2 regions of the Shewanella sp. BJSY2023SW001 genome follow, and region 2 is predicted to be linked to the other one. Evidence: predicted binding sites of a transcription regulator. Region 2 holds the regulator's gene; the other holds the start of a gene.
What was found. The regulator LexA, encoded in region 2, represses DNA repair genes until DNA is damaged. The targets are predictions, from matches to a motif close to TACTGTATNNNNATACAGTA.
Positions count from the first base shown of each region.

Region 1: a site for LexA is predicted at 2,157-2,176, ahead of recG (ATP-dependent DNA helicase RecG). Genes of this name have one in related genera too.

Region 1 covers NZ_JBKORF010000042.1:42,615-46,848, forward strand. The annotation lists gene ACMHXH_RS09945 (hypothetical protein) at 72-539, shown strand; gene ACMHXH_RS09950 (nuclear transport factor 2 family protein) at 585-953, shown strand; gene ACMHXH_RS09955 (hypothetical protein) at 999-1,604, shown strand; gene ACMHXH_RS09960 (YrhK family protein) at 1,781-2,020, shown strand; gene recG (ATP-dependent DNA helicase RecG) at 2,193-4,234, shown strand, end outside.
Region 2 covers NZ_JBKORF010000076.1:23,546-27,779, reverse strand. The annotation lists gene ctaD (cytochrome c oxidase subunit I) at 1-316, opposite strand, end outside; partial or broken gene coxB (cytochrome c oxidase subunit II) at 335-1,456, opposite strand; gene ACMHXH_RS17010 (cell division inhibitor SulA) at 1,927-2,418, opposite strand; gene lexA (transcriptional repressor LexA) at 2,415-3,035, opposite strand; gene plsB (glycerol-3-phosphate 1-O-acyltransferase PlsB) at 3,298-4,234, shown strand, end outside.

The DNA of each region.
Region 1 (4,234 bases), on a different contig from region 2:
GTTACTCAAAGGCAGTTGTTTGAACGAGCAACATCAGGGATCCGGTTAATCCAAGTTAAGGAGAACAATCAATGCATTGCAGACATTGCGGCTCAGACAATATCAAACACTTCAAAGCCATTCATGCCGAAGACACAACAGAAGTTTCAGTCAGCGCCTCGGCCAAACCCGTGTGGAACAACCAGCCCTTTTCTGTGCATGGAAAACAAAAACTCAAGGGTAGCGCCCAACTGCAAACCAAACTGGCCAAGCGCTGCTCGCCGCCATCTGACCCTCAGCCCTTGGTGCTATTTCTGGCGGCTTTCCCCGGGCTACTATTGGGCGGCTACCTGGGGTTTCAGGCTGGCAGCAACTGGAGCAGTTTTTGGCTTGGAGTGCTGTGCTTTTTTGCCTCCAGTTTTACTCTGATCCTGAGCGCCGATTGGCTATGGAAAAACTACTTGGGAGGGCGAAAGTCAATGCAGCAATACCGCGCGGCACTGAACCAATGGCAGAACTCCTGGTACTGCAGCAAGTGTGCCAAAGTCAGTATTTTTTAACCTTCTTGCCTCTTTGCCGTCACTCATCAGGGCTTGGGAATAACCATGAATCACATCTCAGAGATTCAACAACTAGAAAGCCAACTGCGTAGCGCCATGTTGAATTCGGATATCAATTTGCTGGATAGACTGTTGTCGCCTCAGCTGATATTCACCAATCACCTGGGGCAAGTGCTCGGCAAAGCAGAGGATCTGCATGCCCACTGCTCAGGCCTGCTCAATATCACTCGGATAGACACTCTAACCGAAGAGATACGACTGCATCAGGGGACTGCGATAGTGTCGGCGGAGGTGAATATTCAAGGCAGCTATGCCAAAGCACCGACCAACGGCCGTTTTCGCTTTACCCGGGTTTGGCTGCACAGGGCAAGCGGCTGGCAACTGATAGCGGCTCACTCGAGCCTACTGGCTTGAGCACTGAGTTTTACGACAAACTACTGATTTCATGGCGACCATTTTATGACCAAAAACCCACAACAGGCCAGGCTCTGCCAATATCAGCAGCATATGCTGATGACAGAGCTCGAGGCTGAGCCGGGCAAGTTGAAACTCATCTGGCGCAGCAGGCAAACGCAACTGAAATACGCGCTTTGGGGACTATTATTGATGCTTGCCGGAATACTGGGAGTACTCGTCTTGGACCCCGCCAGACAGGACACTTGGTTTACGGCTGCCATCATAGCCATAGTGCTGGGGCTCAGCGGTATCATCATGGGCCTGAACCTCTACCGCCAGCTCAAACCCGTAACTTTGGATCTGCAACAAGGCTGCGTCTTCCGGGGCGGGAAAAGCAAGCCTCTCAGTCAACTCTGCCGCATAAAGGTGCAACGCAATACCTATAACGAAAGATCCAGAAGTCACATGCTTGAACACCTGACTGACGAAGAGCTCATAAGTGTCAGCGTGGTACTCTGTTTTTCTGAGCGTGAGCGACTCGGTTTTGGCCTGTTCAAACCTCAAAAGCAGGCCACAGACAAAGCCAGAGCCTACGCACAAACACTCGCCGAACTGATAGGCTTTAACGGTGAAATAACCGTTAGCCAGGGTTCAGGCCTGGGCCGTTAAGTTACGCTACTCTTTTGCCAAGCCTGCCGAATCCAAGATGCAAGTTGTTAACTTAATCTTATGGTTATGTAGATATATTTATTCTCATTAAAACAAATAATTAGGGAATTAGATTTGCACTCGGAAGGTAGCAGCGTTAAGGTATCGCGGCAAATCATAACTACCAAGAAGGAACCATGATCGACAGTAAGCAGCGATATTTTGCCGAGCAAGATATCAAAGCCCCCGCCACCCCTCTTCCCAAACACGCCTTGTTCAATACCCTAAGCGACCTAATAGTCGCGCTCTGTTTTCTACTGGGCAGCTTCTTTTTTCTCACTGACGTTCACACCCTTATCGGCGCCTGGCTGTTTGTAATAGGCAGCGTTCAGCTACTGATAAAGCCCTTGGTCACCCTGTTGAACTGGTGGCACTGACAGATTAATCCGTCACAAATATATCAGGGCTTTTGCCATACACCCGCCCACCCAGGCAGAAGCCCTGCCGCCATTGCACCACACTTTACCCGGCCGATAAAAGCAACGCATTGCCAAGGGCTATTTCTCTGATAGTATATGTATAAATTCACAGTAATCCGGTGCTAAAGGTTTGCAGAGACTGGATCTTATTGCTATCACCGAGCTTAAAGGCGTAGCCGCTAAAATGGCTGAGAAACTGCACAAGCTCGGAATCAACACGGTACAGGATCTGCTGTTCCACCTGCCGCTGCGCTATGAAGACAGAACCCGCATCTACCCCATAGCCAGCCTCACACCCGGCAGCTACGGCACCATAGAAGCCGAAATCCAATCCAGCCAGATCATCAATGGCCGCAAGCGCATGTTGATCTGCAATGTCCGTGATGACAGCGGCACCATGACCCTGAGGTTCTTCAATTTCTCTGCCGCCCAGCGCAATGCCATGCAACAAGGGCTAACCATTAGAGCCTATGGCGAAGTGCGCCGAGGTAACCACCAGGCCGAGATCATTCATCCGGATTACAAGATACTCAAGGGCGACGAACCGCCCAACCTCAACGACACCCTGACGCCCATCTATCCCACCACTGAAGGGCTCAAGCAGGCCAGTTGGATGAAATTGACCGAGCAGGCTCTAAGCCTGTTGCAGGACGATGGACTGCAAGAGTTGCTGCCCGAGGCGCTGCGCCCCAATCAGCAAAGTCTGGCCCAGGCGGTGCGCACCCTGCATAGGCCCCCGGCAGATGTCGATATCTATCGCTTGGAACAGGGGCAACACCCGGCGCAGCAACGCCTGGTACAGGAAGAACTGCTGGCGCATAACCTGTCTATGCTCAAGCTCAGAGAGCGAAGCAATCATGACAAAGCTGTGCCTTTGCCCGCCACCGGCGCTTTGCTCAATCCCTTCCTCGCCGCCTTACCCTTTAAACCTACGGGGGCGCAGCAGCGAGTGGTGGCAGATATCGGCCGTGATATTGAAAAGCCACAACCCATGATGCGCCTGGTTCAGGGCGATGTCGGCTCGGGCAAGACCCTGGTGGCCGCCATGGCGGCGCTGCAGGCGATAGAAAACGGTTATCAGGTGGCCATGATGGCGCCCACTGAGCTGTTGGCCGAGCAACATGCGATTAATTTCAGCCAATGGCTGGAGCCATTGGGGCTCAAGGTCGGTTGGCTGGCGGGTAAGCTCAAAGGCAAAGCCAGAGCCCAGTCGCTGGAGGATATCGCCTCCGGCAGTGCCCACATGGTGATAGGCACCCACGCCATCTTTCAAGAGCAGGTACAGTTTCACAAGCTGGCGTTGATCATCATAGATGAGCAACACAGATTCGGCGTGCATCAGCGCCTGGGGCTGAGAGAGAAAGGCATCAGCCAGGGTTTTCATCCCCACCAGTTGATCATGACGGCGACCCCTATTCCTCGCACCCTGGCGATGACAGCCTATGCGGATTTGGATACCTCCATCATTGACGAGTTGCCGCCGGGGCGTACCCCGGTCACCACAGTGGCCATCAGTGACAGTCGGCGTCAGGAGGTAATCGACAGGGTACGTCAGGCGGCGCTCAATGACGGTCGCCAGGCCTACTGGGTCTGCACCCTTATCGAGGAATCCGAAGTGCTCGAATGCCAGGCAGCCGAAGACACCTGTGAAGAACTGCGTGCCGCCCTGCCGGAGCTGAGCATAGGCCTGGTACATGGCCGTATGAAGAGCGCCGAAAAACAACAAGTCATGGACAGCTTCAAACGCGGCGAGCTCAAGTTGTTGGTGGCCACCACTGTCATTGAAGTGGGGGTCGATGTGCCCAACGCCAGTCTGATGATCATCGAGAACCCGGAACGGCTGGGGCTGGCGCAGTTGCACCAGTTGCGCGGCCGGGTCGGTCGCGGCGCCGTGGCCAGCCACTGCGTCCTGCTGTACAAGGCACCGCTGTCACACACGGCTACCAAACGGCTTGGGGTATTGCGTCAGAGCAACGACGGCTTTGTGATTGCCCAAAAAGATCTGGAGATCCGCGGCCCGGGTGAGGTGCTGGGCACCCGCCAGACAGGTATAGCCGATATGAAAGTGGCCGATTTGGTCAGGGATCAGGCGCTTATTCCCCACATCCAGAAACTGGCCCGTCATGTGATGAGCCAGGCACCGGAGAATGTCGATGCCATCATTCAGCGCTG
Region 2 (4,234 bases):
AGTTGGCCAGGCCGGTAAAGGCCGGCATCACGGCACCAAAAACCATGATAAGACCGTGTACTGTGGTCATTTGGTTAAAGAAATTGGGCTCGACCAGTTGCAAACCGGGCTGGAATAATTCAGCACGGATCACCATGGCCATGGCGCCCCCGATTAGGAACATGATGAAGCTGAACCAGAGATAGAGTGTGCCTATATCTTTATGGTTGGTGGTCAGCAACCAGCGCATGATCCCCTTGGGGGCGTGATGATGCTGGTGTTCCTGTTCAGTGACTTCCTGAACACCGGCTTTCGCATCTTGACTGAATGAGTTCATCTTCTTCCCCTACTGCCCGTGGTTATTGACGTCGGCGGCTTGCACTGTGTCGCCTGTGTTATTGCCCCAGGCATTGCGCTCATAGGTCACCACAGCGGCCAGTTCCTTGGCGGTAATCTGTTTGCCGAAGGCTTGCATGGCGGTGCCTGTCTTGCCATGGATCACTATGTCCAGATGGGCTGCTATTGGACCTATGGCAATAGCACTGCCCTTGAGCGCCGGGAACACCCCTTGAAGTCCGGCGCCGTTTGGCTGATGACAGGCGGCGCAGCGCGCCATATAGATCTGTTCGCCAAGCGCCATGGCTTCATCATGGCTCATGGTCTCACTGAGGGCCGCCTGAGCTTCTTCGGCGGCCGTAGCCGCGGCTTGTTTCTGCTTTGCCATCCAGGCGTCGAACTCATCTTCTGCCAGTACCTGCACCACAATCGGCATAAAGCCGTGGTCTTTACCGCAAAGCTCGGCACATTGGCCGCGGTAGATCCCCGGCTTGTCCACCCGGGTCCAGGCTTCGTTGATAAAACCGGGATTGGCGTCTTTTTTGACGGCAAAGGCGGGCACCCACCAGGAGTGGATCACATCATCTGAGGTCATCAGGAATCGGACTTTACGATTGATGGGCAATACCAACGGCTTGTCGACTTCAAGCAGGTAGTGCTCGCCCTTGGCTTCCTGGCCTTCTATCTGGGACCTCGGCGTTGCCAATATGCTGAAGAAGTCGATGTCTTCGCCGAAATAGCTGTAGTGCCATTTCCATTGCGAGCCGGTGATCTTGACCGTCAGGTCGGCATCACTGGGATCCTCCATGGCAATCAGCGTCTTGGTTGCGGGGATTGCCATCAGGATAAGGATTAAGAAGGGGATAAGCGTCCAGGCAATTTCTACCTTGGTACTTTCATGGAATTGGGACGCGACTGCCCCTTTGGATTTTCTATGGTTGATCATGGCGTAGATCATCACGCCGAATACGACCAAACCTATGGCGCAGCAGATATAAAGAATGATCATGTGCAGGTGATACACCTTGCCACTGATCTCAGTTACCCCTTGAGTCATATTCAAGGGCATATCTGCCTGAGCACCTGGAGACAACAAGCTGACGCACAACAAGGTCAGCAAAACACACAGCCATTGCTTCACAAGACATCTCCTCTGTCAATTGCATTCGCAACTACAAAGAAGAGTCACACAGTAAGTCTTTGCTCTATGCAAACTCTTCAGTTCCCAAAAAAGCAACGATGACTTCAAAGTGCGGCGGCGGTTTCACTTAGATCTAGGTATACAGGTGGTAACCACTGTTGCACTTACCGCTGAATATACTCAGCATTTCCGGCGACGGCCTTACTCGCTATAAAGCGAAATGGGACGTTCAACCTACGACGAATTGCATGGAGATAACACAATCGTTGTTCTTACATTACTTGTAGATTAAATTTTGATCAAGATCACGATATTTTCTAACTGTATGAAAGAAAAGCGTCTGTTAATCTAGAGGTGAATTCTGCGTGAGGGGCTGACCAGCGCGGCTTTGCGTCGATTTACAAGGAAAGGTATTGCACCCAAAAGGCACAGAATAAAGGCCATCCCAGGAATGGCCTTTATTCATACAATTAATGGATGGAGCGGGTAAGTTCGTTGAGGCGGTTATCCATCTCTTTCGCCTGCCGTCCTGTTTCCAGCACTATTCCCATGGCTCTGGCGTTACGGGCAACCAGCTGCAATCGACGGTTATCACGGGCATCCAGGCTGTTTATCCAACTGATCACTGCACTGGAGGTGCCGTTGGTCAAGGCTCTTTCCGTTGCCCACAGGGCTTCGATTTCATCCTTGGTGCGCACCAAGAGAACTCTATCCATTCTGACACCGGCCCTTGCTAAGGTTTCCTTGTAACCTATGTTGGCAGGGGCGTTAATCAAGACTATCCAGCGTCCCTGTTGACTCAATTGCGCCAATTGAGGGCAGAGGCGTAATAATTCCTGACGTCCCTGGCTATGGCTGGCCAAGCTGGAGATGCCGGTATGTTGCCAAGGCTGATTGCCGGCAATACTGGTGTCTGTCCACAGGCCCGGGTGTCTTGGGGCGTTGCCCGTCATTATGCTCATAGCCAGTCTCCATTGCGTATTATGCCTACCGCCAGTCCTTCAATGGTCAATGGCTGGAAAGTCAGGTCGACTTTGATTGGGGAGTAAGCCTCGTTCTCGGCATGTAGATAAACCACATTACCTTTCTTTTCAAAACGCTTCACTGTTACATCGTCTTCAACCCTGGCCACCACGACTTGACCGTTACGGGCTTCTTGTACCTTGTGAACCGCCAGGAGATCACCTTCGAGAATGCCTATGTTCTTCATGCTGTCGCCGCGTACCCGCAGTAGGAAGTCGGCGCAGGGATGGAACATGCCAGGGTCGACCTGGTAATACTGCTCAACATGCTCCTGTGCCAGTATGGGTTCCCCGGCAGCGACCTGGCCTATTAAGGGCAGACCTGCTTCTGACTCCGCTTGTTCATCATGTGACAAGCGAATACCACGAGAGGTGCCTGGCATGATCTCAATACAGCCTTTCTTTGCCAGTGCCTTGAGGTGTTCCTCTGCGGCATTGGCACTCTTGAAGCCTAACCGGGTAGCAATTTCAGCCCGGGTTGGCGGCATGCCGGTGTCGGCTATATTGCGTTTAATCAATTCCAGAATCTGTGCCTGGCGCGGTGTCAGTGGTCTCATGGTGATTCCTGTTTTTTCATACAGTACCTGTCAGTATATACAGTATTTTGATCAGCGCAAGTATTAACCAAAATTGAAACGTTTAGGGGAGGGTAAATGTTTTAACCTGTGGCAGATTTGGACAGTCAGGCTTACGAATTATGTGGAGTTCAAGGAATTTGCCAGAGGAGCTGCCGGGACCGGTTCGCACCTTCCCTAGCTAAGATTCAGGAAGTTCTGGTATTCTATTGGGCTATTGATTGTGGCTCAGACACTGAAAAACATGTCCAAACAAGATTCATTCTGGTTTAAATCACTTCGCTGGCTCCAAAGCAAGCTGGTGCATACCACTGTGGTGCCTCAGGATCCTTTCGCCGATTTGAACCTGGATCTCGCCAAGCCGATGGCCTACGTGATGAAGACGGAGTCTGTCAGTGATATCGCGGCGTTGGCGGAAGTCACCCGTAAGTTTGGTTTGCCTTGCCCTTATGAGACGCTCAAGGTTGATGATATTACCGTTCCCAGAGTCGTCTGCCTGGAAGGTGCAAAGCCCCTGTTCGGCAAGCGCAAGGGCAATAAACCTTTTCTCAGCTGTTTCACCTCTTTGCTTCATTTGCATCAGACCAATCCACAACTGGATATTCAATTGGTGCCGGTGAGTCTCTATTGGGGCCGAACTCCGGGTAAGGAAGATGACAGCATGCGCGCCGCCGTATTTGAGCGGGAAAACCCCACTTGGTTGCGCAAGTTTCTAATGATCTTGTTCCTGGGGCGAGACAACTTTGTGCAGTTTTCCAATGCGGTCTCGCTGCGGCTGATGGCCGATGAACATGGAACCGATAAAGCTATTGCCCATAAGTTGGCGCGAGTGGCCAGGGTACATTTCCGCCGTCAGCGTAAGGTGATGACCGGGCCATTACTGCCCAACCGTCAAGCGCTGTTTAATGAACTGTTGCGTTCAGAAACCCTTAAAAAGGCTATAAAAGAGGAAGCCGCAGCCAAGAAGATCCCCGAGGCCAGGGCCAGGGAAATGGCGGAGGAATATCTCGATGAGATTGCTGCCCACTATTCAGACAGCCTGGTGCGTATTGCCCAGCGGATCCTCACCTGGTTATGGAACAAGCTCTACAAGGGGATCAACATCAAGGGCGCCGAGCAGATACGCCAGCTGCATCATGATGGACATGAGATAGTTTATGTACCTTGCCATCGCAGTCATA